DNA from 4 places in the Streptomyces sp. NPDC058052 genome. Region 3 is predicted to be linked to each of the others. Evidence: riboswitches for the same ligand, from Rfam matches in the RefSeq annotation. Region 3 holds a riboswitch; each other region holds the start of a gene.
What was found. A riboswitch is a leader RNA that binds a small molecule or an ion and turns the genes downstream of it on or off. The one in region 3 is predicted to bind cyclic di-AMP.
Positions count from the first base shown of each region.

Region 1 (5,704 bases), on a different contig from region 3:
GGACACCGCCGCGTGGCAGTACACGGTGGACCCGGGCGCCACCGCGACCGACTACTTCAACGTCGGACTCGGCCACGGCTCGGGCAAGTACGACCTCTCGATGATGGGCCCGAACCGCTTCCTGCGCCGCTTCATCGGCGACGCCTCCAAGGCCGGCAAGAACATCGAGGTGGCGTCCCGCTTCGCCGTCGAGCCGGGCACCGGGAAGACCGCGATCTGGTTCCGGCTGACCAACTCCTCCGGCGGCCCGGTCACGTTCACCGTCCGCTCCAACGCCTACCGTACGGACGGCCCGTGGACGTACACCGTCGCCGCCGGCTCGTCCCGGGAGGACTTCTTCAACGCGGTGGCCTACACGGACGGCTGGTACGACTTCACGATCCTGGCCGACATCGACGGCACCTGGTCGCGCCGGTACACCGGCCACATCGAGACCGGCGCGCCCAGCGTCACCGGCTGACCGCCCCTCCGGGCCCGCGCGCGGCGGGCCCGGAGGTCAGCGGCCGGCCAGGGCCGCGCGCCGGATCGTGGCGTCGACGAGCGCGAGGGCGTCCTCGGCGGTTCGGCCCGGCGCGCGGTTCCACGGGCCGATGAGCCCGTGCCAGCCCCGGGACCGCAGTTCGGCCATGATCCAGGCACCGGCCTCGTTCATCGTCGAGGCGCTGCCGTGGCCGAGCCGGTGGGCGGCGAGCAGCGCGCCGCAGACGCACCGGGCGCCGCGCGCGTCACGCAGCCGGTACGGGGTGTTCTGCCAGCCCCATTCGGTCAGGACCCGCCGCGCGTACGCCAGGTGGACGGAGGGGCGCACGTCGGAGCGGCCGATCCGCCGCCAGGCGTGCAGCCGGTCCGGCAGCGCCGCCCCCATCCGGCCGGGCAGCGGGCGCTCGGCGGGCGGGGCCGGCGGCAGGGCTCCCAGCGCGTCGGCGACGAGCCGGTCGACGGGGACCGAGAGGAGACCCCGCCACGCCTCGGCGGCGGACTCCGGAGCCTCGGGGGCCGGCCCCGGCCCGTCGGGGCCCGGCTCAAAACGGACCGGGGCGTCCGCGAGCAGGCGCTCCCGGACGGCGCTCTCATAGAGCCGGGCCGCCTCGTGGTCGAGGGCGTCGGGATCGAGAAGCGCGGCGGAGAGCGGGAGGACGCCGGCCGGCGGAGCAGGAAGCGACATTCCCACATCATTAAGGATGAATGTCCGCTTTGCGACTTATGCGCCTCGCGTGTCGCTCGCCGCCTCCGCCTCACCTTCACCCTCCCGACCAAGGGCATTACGGCGCACTATTCCATGAATGGAATGAGACGCCCTATTCGGACATTGCGCACTCCGTGACGCGACTCACTCTCCGCCCGCCGCCGGCACGGCCACTCCCCTCGGGGGCCGTGCGGGGCAAGGGATTCCGGACGGTACCCCGGCGCCACCGATCTTGAATTCCCGCATATGGATCTTTGCCTCTCCTTTTCCCTCGTATTCGCGCCTTGTTCCGCGCCGCATTTCTCGCCTACGGTCACCTCCATTCGGGCGGATCGCCGAATCCTGCCACCGCCCGAAAGACCTCCCATTTCACCCGACGGCAGGAGCGGGGGACCCACCACACCGCCGGTCCGGCCATCCGGAACGGCTCGGGGTGAAGCCGCGTGCGCGCGGCCGGACACCTCCCGTCCGAACCCGACAGCTCACCTCGCAGGCGCCGGAGAGGAAACCGTCATGCCCGCTCACGGCAAGCACCGCCGCCCCCGACGCCGCCCCGTCTCCCGAGGTCTCGCCTTCGCGGGCACCGGCGGAGTCGCCCTGGCCCTGCCCCTGGTCGTCCCCGCGACCGCCGGCGCCGCGCCGACCTCTTCCGCCGCACCGGCCGCCGCCGTCGCGGCGCCCACCGCGCGGACCGCCGCCGTGACGAAGGCCGTCGAGGCCGCGCCCGCCGCTCCGGCCGCCGCCCGCGCGTACACCGTGGTGAAGGGCGACTCGCTTTCCCTGATCGCTCACCGAAAGGGAATTCAGGGCGGCTGGAAGTCGCTTTACCAGGCAAACCGCACGACTGTCGGTGACAATCCGTCACTCATTCACCCGGGTCTCGAACTGACGATTCGTCGGGATTCCGCGAAGGCCGCTCCCGCGCCGGCGAAGACGGCCCGCAAGACGGCGGCGAAGCCCGCCTCCGGTGGTTCCGCCGAACGGGCGAGCCGCTCCGCGCGGCGCACCGCGGCCCCCGCCGTGCAGACCCTCGCCGCCCAGCCCCAGGCCCGGACCGCAGCCCAGGCCGCGCCCGCCGCCGCCACCCGGTACGCCGACAACCTCGACGGCTGGATCCGCGAATCGCTGGACGTCATGGCGCGCTACGGCATCCCCGGCTCGTACGACGGCATCCACCGCAACATCCTGCGCGAGTCCTCCGGCAACCCCCGCGCCATCAACCTCTGGGACTCCAACGCCGTCAAGGGCACGCCCTCCAAGGGCCTGCTCCAGGTCATCGACCCGACCTTCGCGGCGTACCACGTGCCGGGCACCTCGCTCGACCCGTACGACCCCGTCGCCAACATCACCGCCGCCTGCAACTACGCGGCCGACCGGTACGGCTCCATCGACAACGTCAACGGCGCCTACTGATCCTCCCCGCCGGTCACCGTCCCGAAGCGGCCGGTGAACCAGGCGGTCGCCAGCGCCGCCACCTCCTCCAGGGCCCCCGGCTCCTCGAAGAGGTGGCCGGCGCCGGGCACGACCTCCAGCCGGCTCTCGCACCGCAGCAGCGCCTCGGCCCGCCGGTTGAGGTCCAGGACGAGCTCGTCGCTCCCTCCGACGATCAGCAGGGTCGGGGCCCGGACCCCGGCGAGCCGCTCCCCCGCAAGGTCGGGCCGGCCGCCCCGCGACACCACCGCGGCCACGTCGTCCCCCGGCGCGGCCGCCGCCCACAGCGCGGCCGCCGCGCCCGTGCTCGCGCCGAAGTAGCCGCGGGGCAGGGCCTCCGTCCCGGGCCACGCGGCCGTCCAGGCGGAGGCCCGGGCCAGCCGCTCGGCGAGGAGCGGAGTGTCGAAGACCCGCGACCGGTCGGTCGCCTCGGCCTCCGTCAGCAGGTCGAAGAGGAGCGTCCCGAGCCCCGCGCGGTTCAGGGCGGCGGCCACCGCCCGGTTCCGGGGACTGTGCCGCCCGCTCCCGCTGCCGTGCGCGAAGAGGACGAGCCCCGCGGCCCCGTCGGGCACCGCGAGATCTCCCGGCAGCTCCGGTCCCCCGCCCGGAATCCGTACGGCGGTGTGCCGGACCACCGGGCCGCGCGCCGCCCTGCTCCGGTCGAGCCGGGCCACCACCTCGGCGTCCGGCGTCTGGTCGAACTCCCGGTAGAACTGCCCGACGGCGGCGAACCCCTGCGGCGCGTGCACGGCCACCGTCTCGTCCGCCTCGCCCCCGAGCCGGGCCGTCCAGCCGTACGGCGCCACCGGCACGGCCAGCACGATCCGGGCGGCGCCCCCGGCCCGTACCGCCCGGCAGGCGGCGAGCGCGGTCGCCCCGGTCGCCAGCCCGTCGTCGACGACCACCACCGTCCGCCCCTCCAGGGGCACCGGCCGGCGGCTGCCCCGGTACGTCCGCGCCCGGTCGGACAGGACCGCCCGCTCCCGCTCCTCGACCGCCTCCAGGTCCCGCGCGGTCACGCCCGCGTCCCGCACGATCTGCTCGTTGACCACCCGCACCCCGCCCTCCCCGATCGCCCCCATGGCCAGCTCGGGCCGGCTCGGCACGCCCAGCTTCCGGACGAGACAGATGTCCAGGGGCGCGTCGAGGGCGTCCGCGACCTCGGCCGCCACCGGGACCCCGCCGCGCGGCAGGCCGAGGACGACGACGTCGCGGCCCTTGAGGTGGCCGAGGCGGGCGGCGAGCTGCCGCCCCGCGTCGACGCGGTCGGCGAAGTACATGACGTGCCGCCTTCCCGGTGGGCGCTTCCCCCCGCCGGAGGGCCGTCCGGCCCGGCCCGTACCTCCAGGGTCCCACCCGCCCGCGGACCGCCGCCTCGGCCCGGGGCCCGGCAGGTGGGTCCGCCGTCCGCCTCAGCCCGCGCTGTTCCGGACGACGGCGACGGGGCAGTGGGCGTGGTGCAGCAGGGCCTGGCTCACGGAGCCCAGCAGCAGTCCGGCGAAGCCGCCGCGGCCCCGGGCGCCCATGACGACGAGCTGGGCGCTCCCGCTCTCCTCCAGCAGCACCTCACGGGGCTTGCCGCGCAGCAGCCGGGGCTCCGCCTTCGTCCCGGGGTGCCGCTCGGCGGCCCGGGCCAGCGCCGCGTCCAGGACGCGGCCCGCCTCCGCGTGCACCTCCTCGGCCCCGTGGAAGAGCGGCGTGAGGTCCCCCGGCCCGGAACGCGGTGCCCACGCGTGGACGGCGACGAGCTCCGCCCCGCGCGCCCGCGCCTCCGCGAACGCGAAGTCGACGGCCGCGTCGGAGTCCGGCGAGCCGTCGACCGCCAGCAGCACCGGCCCCTCCGGCTCGTCCCGGCCGCGCACCACCAGGACCGGACACTCGGCGTGGGCGGCGAGGTGGACGGCGACCGAACCGAGCACCAGCCCGCCGAAGGCGCCGGTGCCCCGGCTGGCGACGACCACCAGCTCCGCGCCCCGGGAGCGGGTGGCGAGGACCACCAGCGGCTCGCCCGAGATCAGTTCGCCGGAGACCTCCGTGTCCGGGGCCACCGCCCTGGCCCGGGCCACCGCCGTGTCGAGGACGATCTGCGCCTGCCGCCGCAGCCCGCCCTCGGTGGGCCCGTACAGGGACGGTTCCAGGCTCACGCGGAAGAGCGGCCAGATGAACGCGTGCGCGACGACCAGCCGCACGCCGCGCTGCCCGGCCTCCCGCGCCGCCACCTCCACCACCCGCAGCGCCGACGGCGAGCCGTCCGTCCCGACGAGGACGAACGGACCGCCGCCCGCCCCTCCGGTCGTGGTCTCCGCCGCCGCGGCCGGTTCCTCGCTGCGCCCCATCGCTCTTCCGTCCTTCCGGTGGTGCTCCGCCGATCGCGGGTGCCCTCGTGATCGAGTACACCCGTGGACTGCCCGCCGGACCGGACGCCACGCGGGCCGGAAGTCCCGCGCGGCCCCGCGAAAGGTCCCGGAAGCGAGGGCCCCGGGACCCTGTACGGCGAGGGGTGCGGGGCGAGGGCGTTCGGGGCGAGGGACTGCGGGACCCGGACGGCACCCTGGGGCGGGGCGACGCCCGGAGTCGGGCCGACGGCGACACCAGCTGGCCCGGCGACGCGCCGCGGTCGGGCCCCACCCCCGGAGTTCAGGCCGCGAGGAATGCCTCGATGGCGCGGGCGAGGTCCTTCGGCGTCTCCTCCGGCGGGTAGTGGCCGGCGTCCGCCAGGACTTCGAGGCGGGCGTTGGGATACCAGCGCAGCCAGGTCGCCTCCATGGCCTCCGCGCCCAGCGCCGGATCGTGCGCGCCGACGACCAGCAGCACCGGGGTCGGGTTGTCACGGATCCGCTTGTGGAAGTCGGGGCCGGACCAGGAGTCCAGGTAGGCACGGAAGGCGGCGGCCGAGGAGCGGCTCACCGAGCGGTCGACGACGGCGTCCAGCCAGGGGGCGGCATGCCGGCCGCCGGTGGTGTGGTCGATGATCACCCGGCGCAGCGCCGGGTCGTCGGCGGCCCCGGCGAACAGCTGCCGGCTCTCCTCGTCGAGGGGGAAGCCCGCTGCCGAGACGGGCGAGATCCCGACGATCGAGCGCACCCG
Region 1 covers NZ_JBHVRX010000014.1:53,149-58,852, reverse strand. The annotation lists gene ACFVU3_RS20395 (phosphocholine-specific phospholipase C) at 1-460, shown strand, start outside; gene ACFVU3_RS20390 (hypothetical protein) at 497-1,165, opposite strand; cyclic di-AMP (ydaO/yuaA leader) riboswitch at 1,510-1,695, shown strand; gene ACFVU3_RS20385 (transglycosylase SLT domain-containing protein) at 1,700-2,599, shown strand; gene ACFVU3_RS20380 (phosphoribosyltransferase family protein) at 2,593-3,897, opposite strand; gene ACFVU3_RS20375 (universal stress protein) at 4,030-4,953, opposite strand; gene ACFVU3_RS20370 (alpha/beta fold hydrolase) at 5,255-5,704, opposite strand, start outside.
Region 1: it holds a riboswitch for cyclic di-AMP, as region 3 does, so the genes downstream of both, ACFVU3_RS20385 (transglycosylase SLT domain-containing protein) here and ACFVU3_RS30950 (M23 family metallopeptidase) in region 3, are expected to answer to the same signal.

Region 2 (5,704 bases), on a different contig from region 3:
TGCCGGGCAGGTTCAGCCCTTGAAGCGCGGGAAGGCGCTGCGGCCGGCGTAGACGGCGGCGTCGTCGAGGATCTCCTCGATGCGCAGCAGCTGGTTGTACTTGGCGACGCGCTCGGAGCGGGCCGGGGCGCCGGTCTTGATCTGGCCGCAGTTGGTGGCGACGGCGAGGTCGGCGATGGTGACGTCCTCGGTCTCGCCGGAGCGGTGGGACATCATGCACTTGAAGCCGTTGCGCTGGGCGAGCTCGACGGCGTCGAGGGTCTCGGTCAGCGAGCCGATCTGGTTGACCTTCACCAGGAGGGCGTTGGCGGACTTCTCCTCGATGCCGCGGGCCAGGCGCTCGGGGTTGGTGACGAAGAGGTCGTCGCCGACGAGCTGGACCTTGTCGCCGAGGCGCTCGGTGATGACGTTCCAGCCGGCCCAGTCGTCCTCGAACAGCGGGTCCTCGATGGAGACGAGCGGGTACGAGGAGACGAGCTCCTCGTAGTACTCGGTCATCTCGGCGGCGGAGCGCTCCTTGCCCTCGAAGAGGTACTTGCCGTCCTTGTAGAACTCGGAGGCGGCGACGTCCAGGGCGAGGGCGACGTCCTTGCCGGGCACGTAGCCGGCCTGCTTGACGGCCTCCAGGATGAGGTCGAGCGCCTCGCGGTTGGAGCCGAGGTTCGGGGCGAAGCCGCCCTCGTCGCCGAGGCCGGTGGAGAGGCCCTTGGCCTTCAGGACGGACTTGAGGGTGTGGTAGACCTCGGTGCCCCAGCGGAGGGCCTCGGAGAAGGACTCCGCGCCGATCGGGGCGATCATGAACTCCTGGATGTCGACGTTGGAGTCGGCGTGCGACCCACCGTTGAGGATGTTCATCATCGGAACGGGCAGCAGGTGCGCGTTCGGGCCGCCGAGGTAGCGGAAGAGGGGGAGGTCGCTGGCCTCGGAGGCGGCGTGCGCGACGGCGAGGGAGACGCCGAGGATGGCGTTGGCGCCGAGCGACGACTTGTCCGGGGTGGCGTCCAGGTCGAACATGGCCTGGTCGATCAGGCGCTGCTCGGTGGCGTCGTAGCCGACGAGCTCCGGGCCGATCTGCTCGATGACGGCGAGGACGGCCTTCTCGACACCCTTGCCGAGGTAGCGGTTCTGGTCACCGTCGCGGAGCTCCAGGGCCTCGAACGCACCGGTGGAGGCACCGGACGGAACGGCAGCACGGCCGGTGCTGCCGTCGTCGAGGCCGACCTCGACCTCGACCGTGGGGTTGCCTCGGGAGTCCAGGATTTCCCGGGCTACGACGACGTCGATGGACGGCACGAGCATCTCCTTCTGGGATGTGACGCTAGGTGTGGCGCATGGGTCGCAAGGTCTCGTTCGCCTTGCGACATGAGCCTAACCGGCTCCGGCGCTCCGGCCAGCCGACCGCCCGTCCCCTGGGACGAAAAAGGGCCCAAGAGCACGCATCGAAGGACGAAAGCCCCGGGATCTACTGGACAGTAACGGCAGAACCCCGGTCCCGGGCCCACGGGGGAAGGGGGCTCGGGACCGGGGTGGTCACCGCGGGAGGGTCGCAGGGCACCGGTGAGCCGCCGGACTCACGGGTGCCGCGGGGCTCACTTCAGGTGGAGCTGCTGGCCCGGGTAGATCAGGTCGGCGTTCTCGACGACGTCCTTGTTGAGCTCGAAGAGCTTCGCCCAGCCGCCCTCGACGCCCTGCGCCGCGGCGATCTTGCTGAGGGTGTCGCCGGCCGTGACCTTGTACTCGCCGTCGCCCTTCTTGACCTTCTTGCCGGTCGGGGTGGTGACGGTCTTCTTGGCGGCGGCCTGCGGGGCGGCCTGGGCGGCGGTCCGCTTCGGGGCCTGGCGCTGCTCGCTGCGGTTGGCGGGCTGCTCGGCGGAGCGCTTCGGGGCGCTCTGCTGCGGGGCGCTCTGCTGGGTGCTCTGCTGCTGCGGAGCGGCCTCGGCGGAGCCGCCGTCGTACGAGGCGCCGGAGAGGCCCACGCCACAGCTCGGCCACGCGCCCTTGCCCTGGCCCGCGAGGACCTTCTCGGCGATGGCGATCTGCTGCGACTTGCTGGCCTGGTCGGCGGTGGAGGCGTAGGCGGTGCCGCCGTACGCGGCCCAGGTGGAGGCCGAGAACTGGAGGCCGCCGTAGTAGCCGTTGCCGGTGTTGATGGACCAGTTGCCGCCGGACTCGCACTGGGCGACGCGGTCCCACTCGGAGGCGGTGGCGGCCGAGGCGGTGCCGGCGGCCATCAGCGGGGCGGCGACGGCCGCACCGGTGACGCCGACGAGGGCGACGACGCGAGTGGCCTTGGAGGGACGACGACGCTTGCCCGTGCCGGAGAACAGCATGGAGATTCCTCTTCACCGACGCCTGTGAGGTGAGCTGTCGGGTTCGGGCTTGAAGAGTGCGCCCGGCCGCGTGTCCTTGCACGCGGCTTCACCCCAAGCCGGTCGATCGGCCGTCTCTCGACGGCCGGGACCGGCGCAAACCTTGGGTCCCCCACTCCTGCCTACGGCGCTTTCGCGACGACATTCCCGGCGGCCGACGGCAGGACTCGGCGTTTCGGTCGACGGGGCCCGCGGTGGCGAGCGGTGTCGACCGTAGACACACACCCGCTTGAAGTTCAAAGGGCCTTACGACGGACAAATCGCCCTTACTTGCATCCCGTCAGACCTCGTTTGCGCAGGTGAGAGCTGACGGGAGCAAAGTTTGCGGACGTGACACGCCAGTTGGGGCGAAGAGACCCATGTCTCACTTTCCCAAAAGCGGACATAAAGCCCTGAAACGGCCTCACTTCTCCGATGAAGGGACCGTCAGCTCAAGGCTCTGACCAGGGAGGATGAGATCCGGATCGATGCCGACCGTCTGGCGGTTGGCGTCGTAGAGGGCGTCCCAGCCGCCGGGGAGGTCGTTCTCCTGCGCAATCTCCGACAGGCTGTCACCCGGGCGCACGGTGTAAGCGTCGCTTGCGTCCGAGTTGACGGGGGTTGAGGTGACCTTGTCCGAAGCTGCGGCATGACGTCCGGAATCCTGCTCCGTGTCCGTCTTGTCGCTTTCCTCCGGTGCGGCCTCGCCCCGGTGCTTGCCCGTCCCGGGCGTGTCCGACGACACGTCAGACCCGTCCGCACCGGGGGTCACCGGGGTGCCGGGCGCCACGGGCGTCTCCGAGGCGTCCGGCGGCGTGCCCGGGGTGCCGGGCGTGCCCGGCGCGACCGGGGTGCCCGTGGAGGCGTCCGGGGCGTCCGGGGCGGTGTCGGCGGGCACGTCCGGGGTGACGGCGGACGGCGGCGGCGTGACGGTGCCCGCGGAGGGCGGCGTGGCGGGCGTGGCGGAGCCGGCGGGCGTCGTGGGGGCGGCCGGCGTCGCCGGGGCGGTGACGGCCTCCTTCTTCTCCGCGGCCTTCTCCTCCTTCTCCCCCACCCCGGGCGCCTTCGCGGGCGCGGTGGGGGCGGAGGCGGACGAGCCGCCGGTCCAGTTCGACTCGGGGGCCACGCCGCCCTCGTCCTCCTCCTGGACGGCGGGGCCCGGCTGGACGCCGGTGGCCCTGCCGTCGTTCGTCAGACCGGCGATGGGGGCGCAGGTGGCCCAGTCGGTGCTGCCGGAGGAGAGCGCCTTGTCGGCGACGGCGATCTGCTGCGCGCGGCTGGCGAGGTCGGGGCTGGGGGCGTAGGCGAGTCCGCCGTGCCGCTCCCACGCCTCCTGGGTCATCTGGAGGCCGCCGTAGGCGCCGTTGCCGAAGTTGGCGCTCCACTGGCCGCCGGACTCGCAGGCGGCGACCCGGTCCCAGGTGGCCGCGTCGGCGGCGGAGGCGGAGCCGGCGGCGAGCAGCGGCAGTGCCATGGCGGATCCGGCCACTCCTGCGGTGACGACGATCGCGGGAGCCTGACGGGGTCGACGGTGTCGTCCGTTTCCGGAAAGCATGTCGGGGCCTTTCGCGTGACGGCGGGGACGGCAGGGACGGCCGGGTTCCGGCCGAACGCTGGCGCGAAGGTAGCCGCATTCGAACGTCCGTCACAAGTCGATGGCTGCCCGATCACGTGAAGATCACATTTCTGACACGTCGTCACACGCGCTGCGGGGGTGCGGATGGGGTGAACTCCACCGGAAGCGTGCGCAATCCCCTCATGATGAGCCCTCCGCGCCACCGCAGTTCGTCCGGATCGGCGCCAAGTCGCAGGTCCGGGAGGCGGGTCAGGAGGGTGGCGAGCGCGGTCTGCCCCTCCAGACGGGCGAGCGGCGCACCCAGGCAGTAGTGGATGCCGTGCCCGTACCCGAGGTGCTGGTTGTCCCTGCGGGCGAGGTCGAGGGTGTCCGGCGCGCCGAAGCGGTCCGGGTCGCGGTCGGCCGCCGCGAGGACGACGAGGACCGGGTCGCCGGCCGGGATCGCCTGCCCGCCGAGGGTGAGGCCGGTGGTCGCGTACCGCCAGGTCGCCAGCTCGACCGGCCCGTCGTACCGCAGCAGCTCCTCGACGCCGGTCTCCAGGAGCCCGGTCTCCCCGGCGGCGAGCGAGCGCTGGAGGAGGGCCCGCTGCCCCGGATCGCGCAGCAGGGCGTAGGTGCCGTTGCCGATCAGGTTGATGGTCGTCTCGAAACCCGCGAACAGAAGCACGAAGCACATGGCGACGGCCTCGGCCTCGGTGAGGTGGTCGCCGTGGTCCGAGGCGCGGATGAGCCCCGAGATGAGGTCGTCGTCCCCGTCCTGCCGCAGCTCCTGCCGCTTCCGGTGGATCAGCTCCGCCAGGTACCCGCGGATCTTCTTCACCGACCGCGCCACCCCGCCCCGCGGGCCCCCGCCGTGCCGGATCATCATCCCGGCCCAGTCCCGGAAGTCGTCCTGGTCCTCGGCGGGCACGCCGAGCATGTCGCAGATGGCGTAGATGGGCAGCGGGAAGGCGAACTCGTGGATGAGGTCGGCGCTCCCCCGCGCCGCGAAGTCGTCGATCAGCCGGTCGGTCAGCTCCTGCACGCGCGGCGCGAAGGCGGCGACGCGGCGCGGGGTGAACGCCTTCGACACCAGCCGCCGCAGCCGCGTGTGGTCCGGCGGGTCGATGTTGAGGAGGTGGGTCATCAGCCCGGCGCTGCGCTCGCCGGGGATGCCGGTCTTGCCCGGCTCCGCGTGGTGCACCGGATTCTTCGACAGCCGCTGGTCGGCGAGGGCCTGCCGGGCGTCGGCGTACCGCGTGACGAGCCACGCCTCGACCCCGCTGGGCAGCGTGGTCCGGTGCACCGGGGCGTGCTCCCGCAGCCAGGCGTACGCCGGGTACGGGTCGCTCGCGAACTCCCAGCTGAACAGCTCGGGCACCGGCCCGGAGGCGGCGCCGGTGACGGGGCAGGAGGCCGGCACGGGGCTCGTACCGGATGTTCCCGGCGTATCGGTCGTCTCGGGCGTCGGGGCGGGTCCTTCACTCACTCCCCGACCGTACCGTCCGGCCCCCGGCGCCCCTCCGGCCGACCTGACGTGATCACCCGCCGGTGACCACACCGTGACGGCCCGTGCCCTACATTTCCCGCGTGGACCTCCCCTTGCTCAGAAGCACGTTCGCGGTCGTCGAGAGACGGGCCGAACACGCCGTCACGTACTTCTACTCGCACCTCTTCTGGCGCAACCCCGGCGTGCGCGAGCTCTTCCCCGAGGACATGGTCCCGCAGCGCGACCGGCTGTTCGCCGCGCTCACCCACGTGGTGACCACCCTCGACGACCCCGCGCTCCCCGCCTATCTGG
Region 2 covers NZ_JBHVRX010000004.1:312,654-318,357, forward strand. The annotation lists gene eno (phosphopyruvate hydratase) at 13-1,299, opposite strand; gene ACFVU3_RS08255 (transglycosylase family protein) at 1,590-2,330, opposite strand; cyclic di-AMP (ydaO/yuaA leader) riboswitch at 2,335-2,509, opposite strand; gene ACFVU3_RS08260 (transglycosylase family protein) at 2,773-3,822, opposite strand; gene ACFVU3_RS08265 (cytochrome P450) at 4,046-5,326, opposite strand; gene ACFVU3_RS08270 (globin domain-containing protein) at 5,494-5,704, shown strand, end outside.
Region 2: it holds a riboswitch for cyclic di-AMP, as region 3 does, so the genes downstream of both, ACFVU3_RS08255 (transglycosylase family protein) here and ACFVU3_RS30950 (M23 family metallopeptidase) in region 3, are expected to answer to the same signal.

Region 3 (5,704 bases):
GATCGCGAGGTCCACGGGGGCGCCGATGGCGGCGACGGAGGGGAAGGCGGGCACGCCGTCGAGGTCGGTCCCCGGGGCGTCGAGGGCGGGGTTGACCGCGTACGCCCGGCCGGTGAAGCCGGCGCCCAGCAGGTTCCGCAGCACGGTCCGGCCGACTCCGCCGGGGGTGCGTCCGGCGCCGACGACGGCGACCGAGCCGGGGGCGAGGAGCCGCTGGACGGAGCGGGCCTCGGCGCGCTGCTCGCGGGCGCGCTGGACGGCGAGGGAGCGGTCGGTGGGCTCCAGGTCGAGGTGGAGCCGGACGGAGCCGTCCTCGAAGCTGCGCTTCTGGGTGTAGCCGGCGTCCGTGAACACCTTGATCATCTTCGTGTTGGCGGGGAGCACCTCGGCGGCGAAGCGGCGGATGCCGCGCTCGCGGGCGACGGCCGCGATGTGTTCGAGGAGGGCGGAGGCGACGCCGCGGCCCTGGTGGGCGTCCTGGACGAGGAAGGCGACCTCGGCCTCGTCGGCGGGCGCCGAGGCGGGCAGGCCCCGCCCGTCGATCCGGTCGTAGCGGACGGTGGCGATGAACTCGCCGCCGACGGTGGCCGCGAGGCCGACCCGGTCGACGAAGTCGTGGTGGGTGAAGCGGTGGACGTCCTTGGCGGAGAGCCGCGGGTAGGGGGCGAAGAAGCGGTAGTACTTCGACTCGTCCGAGACCTGCTCGTAGAAGCTGACGAGCCGGCCGGCGTCGTCGGCGGTGATGGGCCGGACGCGCGCGGTGCCGCCGTCGCGCAGCACGACGTCGGCCTCCCAGTGGTCGGGGTAGGCGTGTTCCCCGGGGGCCGGGTGCTCCCCCGCTCCCGTCCCGCCCGCCCGCTCCGGTCCGTCCGCCTGCTCCGACGCGCTCCGCATGGGGCAAAGCCTACGACCGGGGTGCGACGGCGGCACCGTTCGCGCGCCCACTCCTCGGCGGTACACGGCTCGCGCGCCCCCGGCACCCCGTGCAAGGTAGGAGGGCCGAACGTCGCACGGACGCGGGACCCAGGTCGGCCCGAGCACGCCGCGACCCGTGAGAGACTGGTCTAGACAACCGCTGAAGACCCGAAGGGCAACACCATGGCTGAGCGCCGCGTCAACGTCGGCTGGGCCGAGGGCCTGCACGCCCGCCCCGCCTCCATCTTCGTCCGTGCCGCCACGGCCTCCGGTGTCCCGGTGACCATCGCCAAGGCCGACGGCAACCCGGTGAACGCCGCCTCCATGCTCGCGGTGCTCGGCCTGGGCGCGCAGGGCGGCGAGGAGATCGTGCTCGCCTCGGACGCCGAGGGTGCCGAGGCCGCGCTGGAGCGCCTCGCCAAGCTCGTCGCCGAGGGTCTCGACGAGCTCCCCGAGACGGTCTGACCCGGCGGGTCGTACCCCAGCCCTTCCCTGACGGCCGCGCCCCCGGACCTCCCGGCGGACGGGGCCGTCCGGCATTTCCGGGCACAGGGACGTCCGGGATTTTCGGGTACAGGCGTCTCCGGCATTCCCGGACTCACGTCATTCCTTTTTCGGGCAGCACGAAAAAGGCCCCGGAATTACTATTCTTTGTATACGACACCCGTGTTAATTCCGGGCACTCGCCGTGTTGACGGCATGTTGCGAAACCCTCACACGGCCCCGCTCGGGCCTTTTCAGCCGGTGCAGCGGAAGCGTGTGCTCGGCGTGCAGGGCGGTCAGCGCGCGGGCGCGCTCGGCGTCCCCGCGCGCGATGGCGTCCACGATCGCCCCGTGCTCGGCCCAGGCGTCCACCGGCCGGTCCGGCTGGTCCACCACGTACATCCAGGCGATCTTGTGGCGCAGCTGGGTGAGGAGCGCGGTCAGCGCCGGGCTCCCGGACGCCTGCGCGAGCGTCTCGTGGAACCAGCCGCCGAGCGCCCGCAGATCCTCGCCCTGGCCCCGCCTGGCCCGCTCCTGCCCCAGCCTCACCAGGCCGCGCAGCACCTTGAGGTGGGCGTCGGTGCGCCGCTGGGCGGCCCGGGCGGCGCCGAGCGGTTCGAGCAGCGCCCGTACGTCGAGGAGGTCGGCCGCCTCCTGCTCGGTGGGTTCGGCGACCTGGGCGCCCGCGTGCCGCCGGCTGACCACGAAGCCCTCGGACTCCAGGGTGCGCAGCGCCTCGCGGACCGGGACGCGGGAGACGCCGTAGCGGCGGGCGAGCTGGTCCTCGGTGAGCCGGCTGCCGCGCTCGAAGACCCCCGAGACGATGTCGTCCCGGATCGCCGTGCATACCGATTGCGCGGGAACCCGCATGTCCGACCTCCGCTTTCGCTCCGCGCGCACCGAATTCGAGCGGCGCTTCCTCCGCGACTCTATTGCAGCGCGCCGGAAATTCCGATGCCCCCTCGGAATTCGTCCGGTTCGCGGAAGCGGTCGTCATGGGCGAAGGGCGACGAAAAGGCCCCGGCTCGTGGGAGCCGGGGCCGTTTCGACGCGGGGTGACGGGTCAGAGGCTGACGCCGCGGGCGCGGAGGTACGCGACGGGGTTGAGGTCGGAGCCGTACTCGGCGGTCGCCCGGGCCTCGAAGTGGAGGTGGGGGCCGGTCGAGTTGCCGGTCGAGCCGGAGACGCCGATCTGCTGGCCGGGCTCGACGGACTGGCCGACGTAGACGCCGATGGACGACAGGTGCCCGTACTGGGTGTACGTGCCGTCGTTCATCCGGATCACGATGTTGTTGCCGTACGCGCCGCCCCAGCCGGCCTCGACGACGGTGCCGGAGCCGACGGAGACGACCGAGCTGCCGTAGGCCGCGTGGAAGTCGACGCCGGAGTGGCTGCCGGAGGACCAGAGCGAACCGCCGGTCTTGTAGCCGGTGGAGACGTACGAGCCGGCGACCGGGAGGTTGAAGGAGGCGAGGCGGCGGCGCTCGGCCTCACGGGCGGCGCGCTCCTTGGCCTCGCGGATCTCCTGGGCGCGGGCCTCGGCCTTGCGCTTCGCCTCCGCGCGCACCTTGGCCCGGGCCTCGGCCTCGACGGCCTCCTGCTCCTGGACGGCGACCTGGGCGCTGATCTGGTCGGCGATGGACTCGTCGGCGATCACCTGGATGAGGCCGGTGTCCTCGGCGGAACGGTCGTCCGTGTCGGCGGCGAGCGCCGGAGAGGCGAGGGTGCCGACGACGCCGGTGGTGGCGAGGGCGGCCACGCCGGCGATGCCGGCGCTGCGGCGAGCCATGCGGCTCGCACCACGGTGCTTCCCGGTGGCACGGGTGAACGCCAAGACGGTTCCTTTCCTTCCTTCTCGCCTACCGGGTTAGCTGACGGGTTCGGAGCAGGAAGGTCTCCTACGGACCCCTCCGCGTGACGAAGGCGTCCGATTCACCCCAGGGACTGCGTGGGTCCCCGGCTCCCCAGGCTCGCGCCTGACGGGGACTCGGCGATGACTGTCCGGTTGCCGCGGGTGCGGCGCGTGCGTGGGTCGGACAGACGCACCGACGCTAGGCCGGACGGGTGTCGATCGCCAAACAGACACGTGTTTTTGTAAGACATGCCACAGGGCATACGATCATTTTCTAGTGCCATAACGGACAAAGCGGAGGTCTCCGATGCGTCGTCACATCGGAGACCTCCGCCGGGTGCCGACGGGACGTCAGCTCACCACGGTCACCTCACCGATGCCGAGGGCCCGCACGGGCTCCTCGATCTGCGCGGCGTCGCCCACCAGGACGGTGACGAGCCGGTCCACCGGGAAGGCGCTGACGACGGCGGCCGTGGCCTCGACCGTGCCGGTCTCGGCGAGCCGCGCGTACAGCCGGGCCTGGTAGTCGTCCGGGAGGTGCTGCTCGACCTGGTCGGAGAGGGTCGCCGCCACCGACGCGGCCGTCTCGTACTTGAGCGGGGCCACGCCCACCAGGTTCTGCACGGCGACGTCCCGCTCGGCGTCGGTCAGACCGCCCTCCGCCAGGGTGCGGAGCACCTTCCACAGGTCGCCGAGGGCCGGACCGGTGTTGGGGGTGTCGACCGAACCGCTGATGGCGAGCATCGAGGCGCCGTGGCCCTCGCCGTCCGAGCGGAGCACCTGCCCGAAGGCGCGCACGCCGTACGTGTACCCCTTCTCCTCGCGCAGCACCGCGTCCAGACGCGACGTCAGAGTGCCGCCGAGGCAGTAGACGCCGAGGACCTGCGCGGCCCAGACGGCGTCGTGGCGGTCCGGCCCGATCCGGCCGATGAGCAGCTGGGTCTGGACGGCCCCGGGGCGGTCGACGATGACGACCCGTCCGGTGTCGTCGGCCGTGATCGGCGGCATCGGGCGCGGCGCGGCCGGCTTGCCGGTCCAGCCGCCGAGGGTCTCGGCGAGGACCTCGTCCAGGTCGACGCCGGTGAGGTCGCCGACGACGACCGCGGTGGTGGCGGCGGGCCGCAGGTACGCGTCGTAGAACGCGCGGACGGCGGCGGCGTCGATGGCCTCCACGGTCTCCTTGGTGCCCTGGCGCGGCCGGGACATCCGGACGGTGTCCGGGAAGAGCTCCTTGTAGAGCTGCTTGGCCGCCCGGCGGCCCGGGTTGGCGGTCTCGTGCGGGATCTCGTCGAGCCGGTTGGCCACCAGGCGCTTGATCTCGTCGGCGTCGAAGGCCGGGGAGGTCAGGGCCTCGGAGACCAGCCCGAGCGCCTTCGGGAGCCGGGAGACCGGGACCTCCAGGGAGACCCGGACACCGGGGTGGTCCGCGTGCGCGTCGAGGGTGGCGCCGCAGCGCTCCAGCTCGGCCGCGAACTCCTCGGCGCCGCGCTCGGTGGTCCCCTCGGAGAGGGCGCGCGCCATGATGGTGGCGACGCCGTCCAGGCCCTCGGGCTCGGCGTCCAGCGGCGCGTCGACGAAGATCTCGACGGCGACGACCTGCTGGCCGGGACGGTGGCAGCGCAGCACGGTCAGCCCGTTGTCCAGGGCGCCGCGCTCGGGGGCCGGGAAGGCCCACGGCTTCGCCGCGCCGGCCTGCGGCCGCGGGTGGAACTCCATGCTGGTCAGGGACTCGGCGGTGTCCGTCACTTCTCCGCTCCCTCTTCCTCGTCGCTGTCCTCGGTGGCGCCGGCGGCGCCGGCGGCCTCCGCCGTGCCGGTCGCGCTGTTCGCGCCGTTCGCGCCGTTCGCGCCGTTCGCGCCGTTTTCTACAGGCTCGTAGACCAGCACCGCGCGATTGTCGGGGCGGAGCCGGGCCGCGGCCACCTCGCGCACCTCGTCGGCGGTGATGCCGAGGACGCGGTCGACGGCGGTCAGGGCGAGCTGCGGGTCGCCGAACAGCACGGCGAACCGGCACAGTTCGTCCGCGCGGCCGGCCACCGTGCCGAGCCGGTCCAGCCACTCGCGCTCCAGCTGGGCCTGGGCGCGCTCCATCTCCTCGGCGGTCGGTCCCTCCGCGGCGAAGCGGGCCAGCTCCTCGTCCACGGCCGCCTCGATGACCGGGACCTCGACGCCGCCGGACGTCTTGACGTCCAGCCAGCCGAGCGAGGGGGCGCCGGCGAGCCGGAGCAGACCGAAGCCGGCGGCGACGGCGGTGCGGTCGCGGCGGACCAGCCGGTTGTGCAGACGGGAGGACTCGCCGCCGCCGAGCACGGTGAGGGCGAGGTCTGCGGCGTCGCACGCGCGCGTGCCGTCCTCGGGCAGCCGGTAGGCGGCCATCAGGGCGCGGGCCGGGACCTCGGCGACGACGACCTCGCGCAGCTGCTCGCCGATGACCTCCGGCAGGCCGCCGTCGCGC
Region 3 covers NZ_JBHVRX010000029.1:61,512-67,215, reverse strand. The annotation lists gene ACFVU3_RS30965 (GNAT family N-acetyltransferase) at 1-894, opposite strand, end outside; gene ACFVU3_RS30960 (HPr family phosphocarrier protein) at 1,099-1,380, shown strand; gene ACFVU3_RS30955 (GntR family transcriptional regulator) at 1,585-2,268, opposite strand; gene ACFVU3_RS30950 (M23 family metallopeptidase) at 2,462-3,232, opposite strand; cyclic di-AMP (ydaO/yuaA leader) riboswitch at 3,240-3,401, opposite strand; gene ACFVU3_RS30945 (M16 family metallopeptidase) at 3,602-4,966, opposite strand; gene ACFVU3_RS30940 (M16 family metallopeptidase) at 4,993-5,704, opposite strand, start outside.

Region 4 (5,704 bases), on a different contig from region 3:
GACCGGGTGCTGGTCCACTCGGCCAGCTTCGGCGCCAACGCCCAGGCGATGGCGGCGGGGCTCGCGGTGCTGTCGGTGATGGAGTCCGAGGGGACCGTCGCGCACGTGCGGCGGGTCGGCGGACTGCTGAAGGGCCGGCTGGAGGAGCTGGTGCCGCGGTACGAGCTGCTGCACGAGATCCGCGGCCGGGGGCTGATGATCGGGATCGAGTTCGGCCGGCCGAGCTCGCTGGGGCTGCGCGGCCGGTGGGCGATGCTCCAGGCGGCCCGGAAGGGGCTCTTCGCGCAGATGGTGGTGGTCCCGCTGCTCCAGCGGCACCGGATCCTCACCCAGGTCTCGGGCGACCATCTGGAGGTGATCAAGCTGATCCCGCCGCTGGTCGTCGACGAGGCGGACGTGGACCGTTTCGTCACCGCCTTCACGGCGGTCATGGACGACGCCCACGACGGTGGCGGGCTGCTCTGGGACTTCGGGAAGACGCTGGTCAAGCAGGCGGTCGCCCAGCGCTGAGACCGGTCACCCCGGTTTTTGCCTCTGGGGCAAGAAACTTGCCTCAGAGGCACGATCCTGGCGGAATGGACTCATGGACCACGTCCCCCGGGGCTCCGCCCCGGAAACCGCCGCCCCCGACATCCTGCCCGACGTCGCCCCGCAGCTGCGGGCGCTGCGCCGGCGCCGGGGGCTCACCCTGGAGGCCGCCGCCCAGCGGGCCGGGCTCTCCCCGGCGCACCTCTCGCGGCTGGAGACCGGGAACCGGCAGCCCTCGCTGCCGATGCTGCTGGCCCTCGCCCGTATCTACGGTACGACGGTCGCCGAGCTGCTGGGGGAGACCCCGCCCGAGCGCGACCCGGTGATCCGGGCCGACCGCTCCGATCCGGTCGAGGCCGACGGCTGGATCTACCGGCAGGCCGGCGGCGCCGGCCGGGCCATGCAGTGCCTGCGCGTCCACGTGCCGTACGCCACCCGGGCCGACATCGTCCGCGTCCACCCCGGCGAGGAGTGGCTGCACGTCCTCGAAGGGCAGGTGCGGCTCGCGCTCGGCGAGACCGTGCACCTCCTCGATCCCGGGGACAGCGCGCACTTCGACTCGCTCACCCCGCACCGGATCGGCGCGGCCGGCCGCGCCGGCGCCGAGGTGCTGTTCGTCCACACGCTCCTGCAGAGCCCCGCCGCCGAGATGTGCCTGGGCGGCGGCGCCCCGCACCCCCGCTGAGCCCCCCGAAGGGTTGGTCGACATGTCCGACAAGTCAGTTAATTCCGCCCCGGTCACCGGCGAGGAGCGCGGTGAGGGCAAGTTCCCCAAGGGGCTGGTGCTCCGCCTCTTCGCGTACCTGATCGCCGGTCACCTCTTCGCCGGCTTCCTCTACCTGCTCTTCATGCTCGGCGGGCAGAACCAGTAGGGCCCGGTCCGGCGGACCGGGTGCGGGCTGAGCCCGGCCGGTCCCCCGGGGTGGTGGCTCACGCCTCCGTGAGGAACCGTTCCCGCAGCCGCTCGCGGGTCTCGGGCGCCAGCTTCAGGCCCTCCGCGAGGTAGGCGTCCACGGAGCCCCAGGTCGTGTCGATCGTCTCGAAGGCGGCCCGGAGGTACTCCACCCGCGCGTCGAAGAGCGGGCTCAGCAGCTCCATCACCTCGGGCGCCATCGCGTCCCGGGCGGTGGAGCTGCGGCGCACCTTGTAGCGGCGGTGCGGCGCGTCGGACTTCACGTAGTCGGCCTCGATCGCCGCGCGCTCCACACCCAGCGCGAGCAGGGTGATGGCGATCGAGAGCCCGGCGCGGTCCTTGCCGGCCGCGCAGTGCATCAGGGCCGGGACGGAGTCCTCGGCGAGGGAGTGCAGGACCCGGCTGTGCTCGGCGGTCCGCTCCACGATCATCCGGCGGTACGAGGACGTCATCCGCTCCGCGGCCTTGCCGTCGCCCAGCAGGTCCCGCAGCGTGACGAGGTCGCCCTCGCGGACCATCCGCCAGAACTCCTTGCCGTCGGCCGGGTCGCTCAGGGGTATGTTCACGTTCCGTACGCCGGGCAGCTCGACGTCCGGCCCCTCCACCTTGGCGTCGGCGGCGTTGCGGAAGTCGAAGATCGTGTGCAGGCCGAGGCCGTCGAGGAAGGCCGCGTCGGACTCGGTGGCGTCGGCGAGGTGGCCGCTGCGGAAGAGGGTGCCGGGCCGGACCGCGCGTCCGTCCGTCGTCGGCAGGCCGCCCACGTCCCGGAAGTTGCGGACCTCCGCGAGCTCGGGCTCGCCGGGTTCGAGGGGCTGGACCTGCGGCAACTGCTGCGTCACGGATGCTCCTGGGGGTAGGCGTTCGCGGGACCGGACGAGATCGGTTCCCCCCGCAATCATCCCGGCGCGCGGGTCGTGGCGCACCCCCCTGGTCGGTAATGGGCGATCTGTCCATATTCATGACGCTTGGGGTAACACGCCCTGGTTGAGGGGGAGATGGAATCCGGTGCGTGAGCAGGGTCATAGAGGTGACGGATCGTGGCCGACCGCCCGGTCCAATCACCCTTTCCGGAAAGGGAATCGAGGGACCGTCATCGACGGAGGGTGACCGGAATTCCGGGCCCGAAGATCGCCCCGGAATGCCCGTCGAATTCACCGGCTTGTTCGTGCCGACCCCGCTCGTCTAGCGTCGCCGTCAATCCGGTCGGACCGCCGAATCCTGCCACCGCCCGGAATTCGACCCCATCCCATCGCGTGGCAGGAGCGGGGGACCCAAGGAAGTACGCCGGTCCCGCGATGCAGGACGGCTCGGGGTGAAGCCGCGTGAGAAACGCGGCCGGGCATCTCCAGTCCGAACCCGACAGCTCACCTCGCAGGCGCCGGAGAGGAATTCGCCATGCCCGCGAACGGTAAGCACCGCCGCCAGAAGTCCACCCTGATCACCCGTGGCCTGGTCGCCGCCGGCACCGGCGGCGTCGTCGTCGCCCTGCCGCTCATCGGCGCCACCGGAGCCCACGCCGCCGAGCAGGCGGCCCCGGCCGCCGTCTCCGCCACCGTCGTGAGCGCCGCCGCTCAGACCCAGGCCGCCGCCGCGCCGGCCGCCCAGGCCGCCGCCCCGAAGACGTACTCCGTCGTCGCCGGCGACTACCTGTCCAAGATCGCCGTCGAGCAGAACGTCGCCGGCGGCTGGCAGAAGCTCTACTCCGACAACCGCCAGGTCGTCGGCGAGAACCCCTCGCTGATCCTCCCGGGCATGAAGCTCACCCTCGGCGCCAAGAACACCGCCGAGGCCGCCGCCCCGAAGCCCGCCGCCAAGGCCGCCCCGAAGGCCGCCAAGGCCGCCCCGAAGGCCGAGCGCAAGGCCGTCCAGAAGTCCCAGTCCGCCGGCGAGCAGACCCGCGCCTCGCGCTCCGCCGACCGCGCCACCGCCCCGGCCGCCGCCCAGTCCTCCGGCTCCTCCGCGCAGGCCACCTCCTCCGGCTGGGTCGCCCCCGTCTCCGGCGGCGTCTCCACCCCGTACCGCGCCTCCGGCTCCATGTGGTCCTCCGGCTACCACACCGGTGCCGACTTCATCGCCTCCTCCGGCACCACCGTCCGCGCCGTCGGCGCCGGCACGGTCGTCTCCGCCGGCTGGAGCGGCGCCTACGGCAACGAGGTCGTCATCCAGCACGCCGACGGCAACTACTCGCAGTACGCCCACCTCTCCTCCCTGTCCGTCTCCGCGGGCCAGTCGGTGAGCGGCGGCCAGCAGATCGGCCTCTCCGGCTCCACGGGCAACTCCACCGGCCCGCACCTGCACTTCGAGATCCGCACCTCGCCGAGCTACGGCGCGGACATCGACCCGCTGGCCTACCTGCGCCAGCACGGCGTCTCGATCTGACCCGTCCGGCCCATCGGCCGCGACGAAGGCCCGGCACCCCTGGTGCCGGGCCTTCGCCTATTCCGGCTTGGCAAATTCTTTATCGGTGGCATATATCACCCGCCGTCAACCCCTCCTTACGGTCGCGTAGGTCACATCCGAAACGGAAGGATGTGCTGCCGTGGCAGACGATTCGAGAGAAACAGACAAGAACGCGTTCGGTTCATTCGGGTCGTACGCGGCGATCGGTGACAGCTTCACCGAGGGCGTCGGGGACCCCGGGCCCGACGGGACCTACGTCGGCTGGGCGGACCGCTTCGCCGTGCTCCTCGCCGACCAGCGGCCGGACCCCGAGGACTTCCGCTACGCCAACCTGGCGGTCCGCGGGCGTCTCCTCGACCAGATCGTGGCCGAGCAGGTGCCCCGCGCGAAGGAGCTCGCCCCCGACCTGGTGACCTTCTGCGCGGGCGGCAACGACATCATCCGCCCCGGCACCGACCCCGACGACGTCGCCGAGCGCTTCGAGCGGGCCGTCCGGGACCTCACCTCCGCCGTCGGCACCGTCATGGTGACCACCGGCTTCGACACCCGCGACGTGCCCGTGCTCAAGCACCTGCGCGGCAAGATCGCCACGTACACGGCCCACGTCCGGGCCATCGCCGACCGCTACGACTGCCCGGTCCTCGACCTGTGGTCGCTGCGGTCCGTCCAGGACCGGCGCGCCTGGGACGACGACCGGCTGCACCTCTCGCCCGAGGGGCACACCCGGGTCGCGCTGCGCGCCGCCCAGGTCCTGGGCCTGCCGGTCCCGGCCGACCCCGACCAGGAGTGGCCGCCGCTGCCCGCCCGGGGCCCGCTGGAGGTCCGCAGGGACGACATCCACTGGGCGCGCGAGTACCTGGTGCCGTGGATCGGGCGCCGGCTGCGCGGCGAGAGCTCCGGCGACCACGTCGAGGCCAAGCGCCCCGACCTCATGCCCCTGTAGGACCCGGACGCGCGCCGGCGGGGATCCGCTCCAGGACCCCGCCGGCGAAGACGTCGTACAGCGGCAGCGTCTCCAGGTGGACGTAGCCGATGTGGCAGTCGCAGACGGCGAGGGGGCAGGCCCGGGGCCGCAGCGCGGCACGGTACGAGCCGTCGTACAGATTGCCCAGCTCGGCCCGGACGAAGTGGCAGCGGCGCACCGTCCCGTCGCCGTCCACCGACACCACCGACTCGCCCGTCCGGCAGGGCAGCCCCGCCGAGCGGTGCGGACGCCGGCTGTACGGGAAGAGCGGGTCGATCCCCGTCCACGCCGCCGCCTCCGCGTCGGTGTACGTGTGCCCCTCGGCGGCGTTCACCCACAGGTAGACGTGGTCCGGCAGCGCGGCCCGCAGCCGCAGCGCCTCCCCGTGGTGCTCGGGCAGACCCACCACGCCCACGCTGAAGCGGACGCCCCGCGCCGCCAGGTCCAGAGCCTTGCCGAGGAAGCGGTCGTACGGGGTCTGGCCCGGGTGGTAGGTGCACCACAGGGCCAGCGACCCGAGGTCGGCCTCGTCGAGCCACGAGGTCCGGCAGCTCAGATTGGTCTGGATCGCCACCCGCTCCACGTGCGGGAGCCGCGACAGCTCCACCATCGCCCGCCGGTACCAGGAACGCACCAGGCTCTCGCCCCACGGCGTGAAGAGGATCCGCAGCCGGTCCCCGGTCCGCCCGGCCGCCCAGCCGGTGAACCGCTCCAGCGCCGCCCGGTCCGCCCGCAGCGTCTCCGGACTGTCCCGCCGCTTGGCGAACGGGCAGTACGGGCAGTCGTAGTCGCAGGAGGCGAGCGGCCCCCGGTACAGCAGCGTCAGGTCCATGCCCGCCCCTACTTCGGCTCGTACGCGGCCATCGCGGCCCGCACGGCGGGGGAGAACAGCTCCGGGC
Region 4 covers NZ_JBHVRX010000003.1:328,017-333,720, reverse strand. The annotation lists gene ACFVU3_RS06175 (aspartate aminotransferase family protein) at 1-510, shown strand, start outside; gene ACFVU3_RS06170 (helix-turn-helix domain-containing protein) at 584-1,213, shown strand; gene ACFVU3_RS06165 (DUF6126 family protein) at 1,236-1,400, shown strand; gene ACFVU3_RS06160 (tyrosine-protein phosphatase) at 1,459-2,280, opposite strand; cyclic di-AMP (ydaO/yuaA leader) riboswitch at 2,669-2,832, shown strand; gene ACFVU3_RS06155 (peptidoglycan DD-metalloendopeptidase family protein) at 2,837-3,820, shown strand; gene ACFVU3_RS06150 (SGNH/GDSL hydrolase family protein) at 3,981-4,784, shown strand; gene ACFVU3_RS06145 (STM4011 family radical SAM protein) at 4,771-5,637, opposite strand; gene ACFVU3_RS06140 (STM4012 family radical SAM protein) at 5,646-5,704, opposite strand, start outside.
Region 4: it holds a riboswitch for cyclic di-AMP, as region 3 does, so the genes downstream of both, ACFVU3_RS06155 (peptidoglycan DD-metalloendopeptidase family protein) here and ACFVU3_RS30950 (M23 family metallopeptidase) in region 3, are expected to answer to the same signal.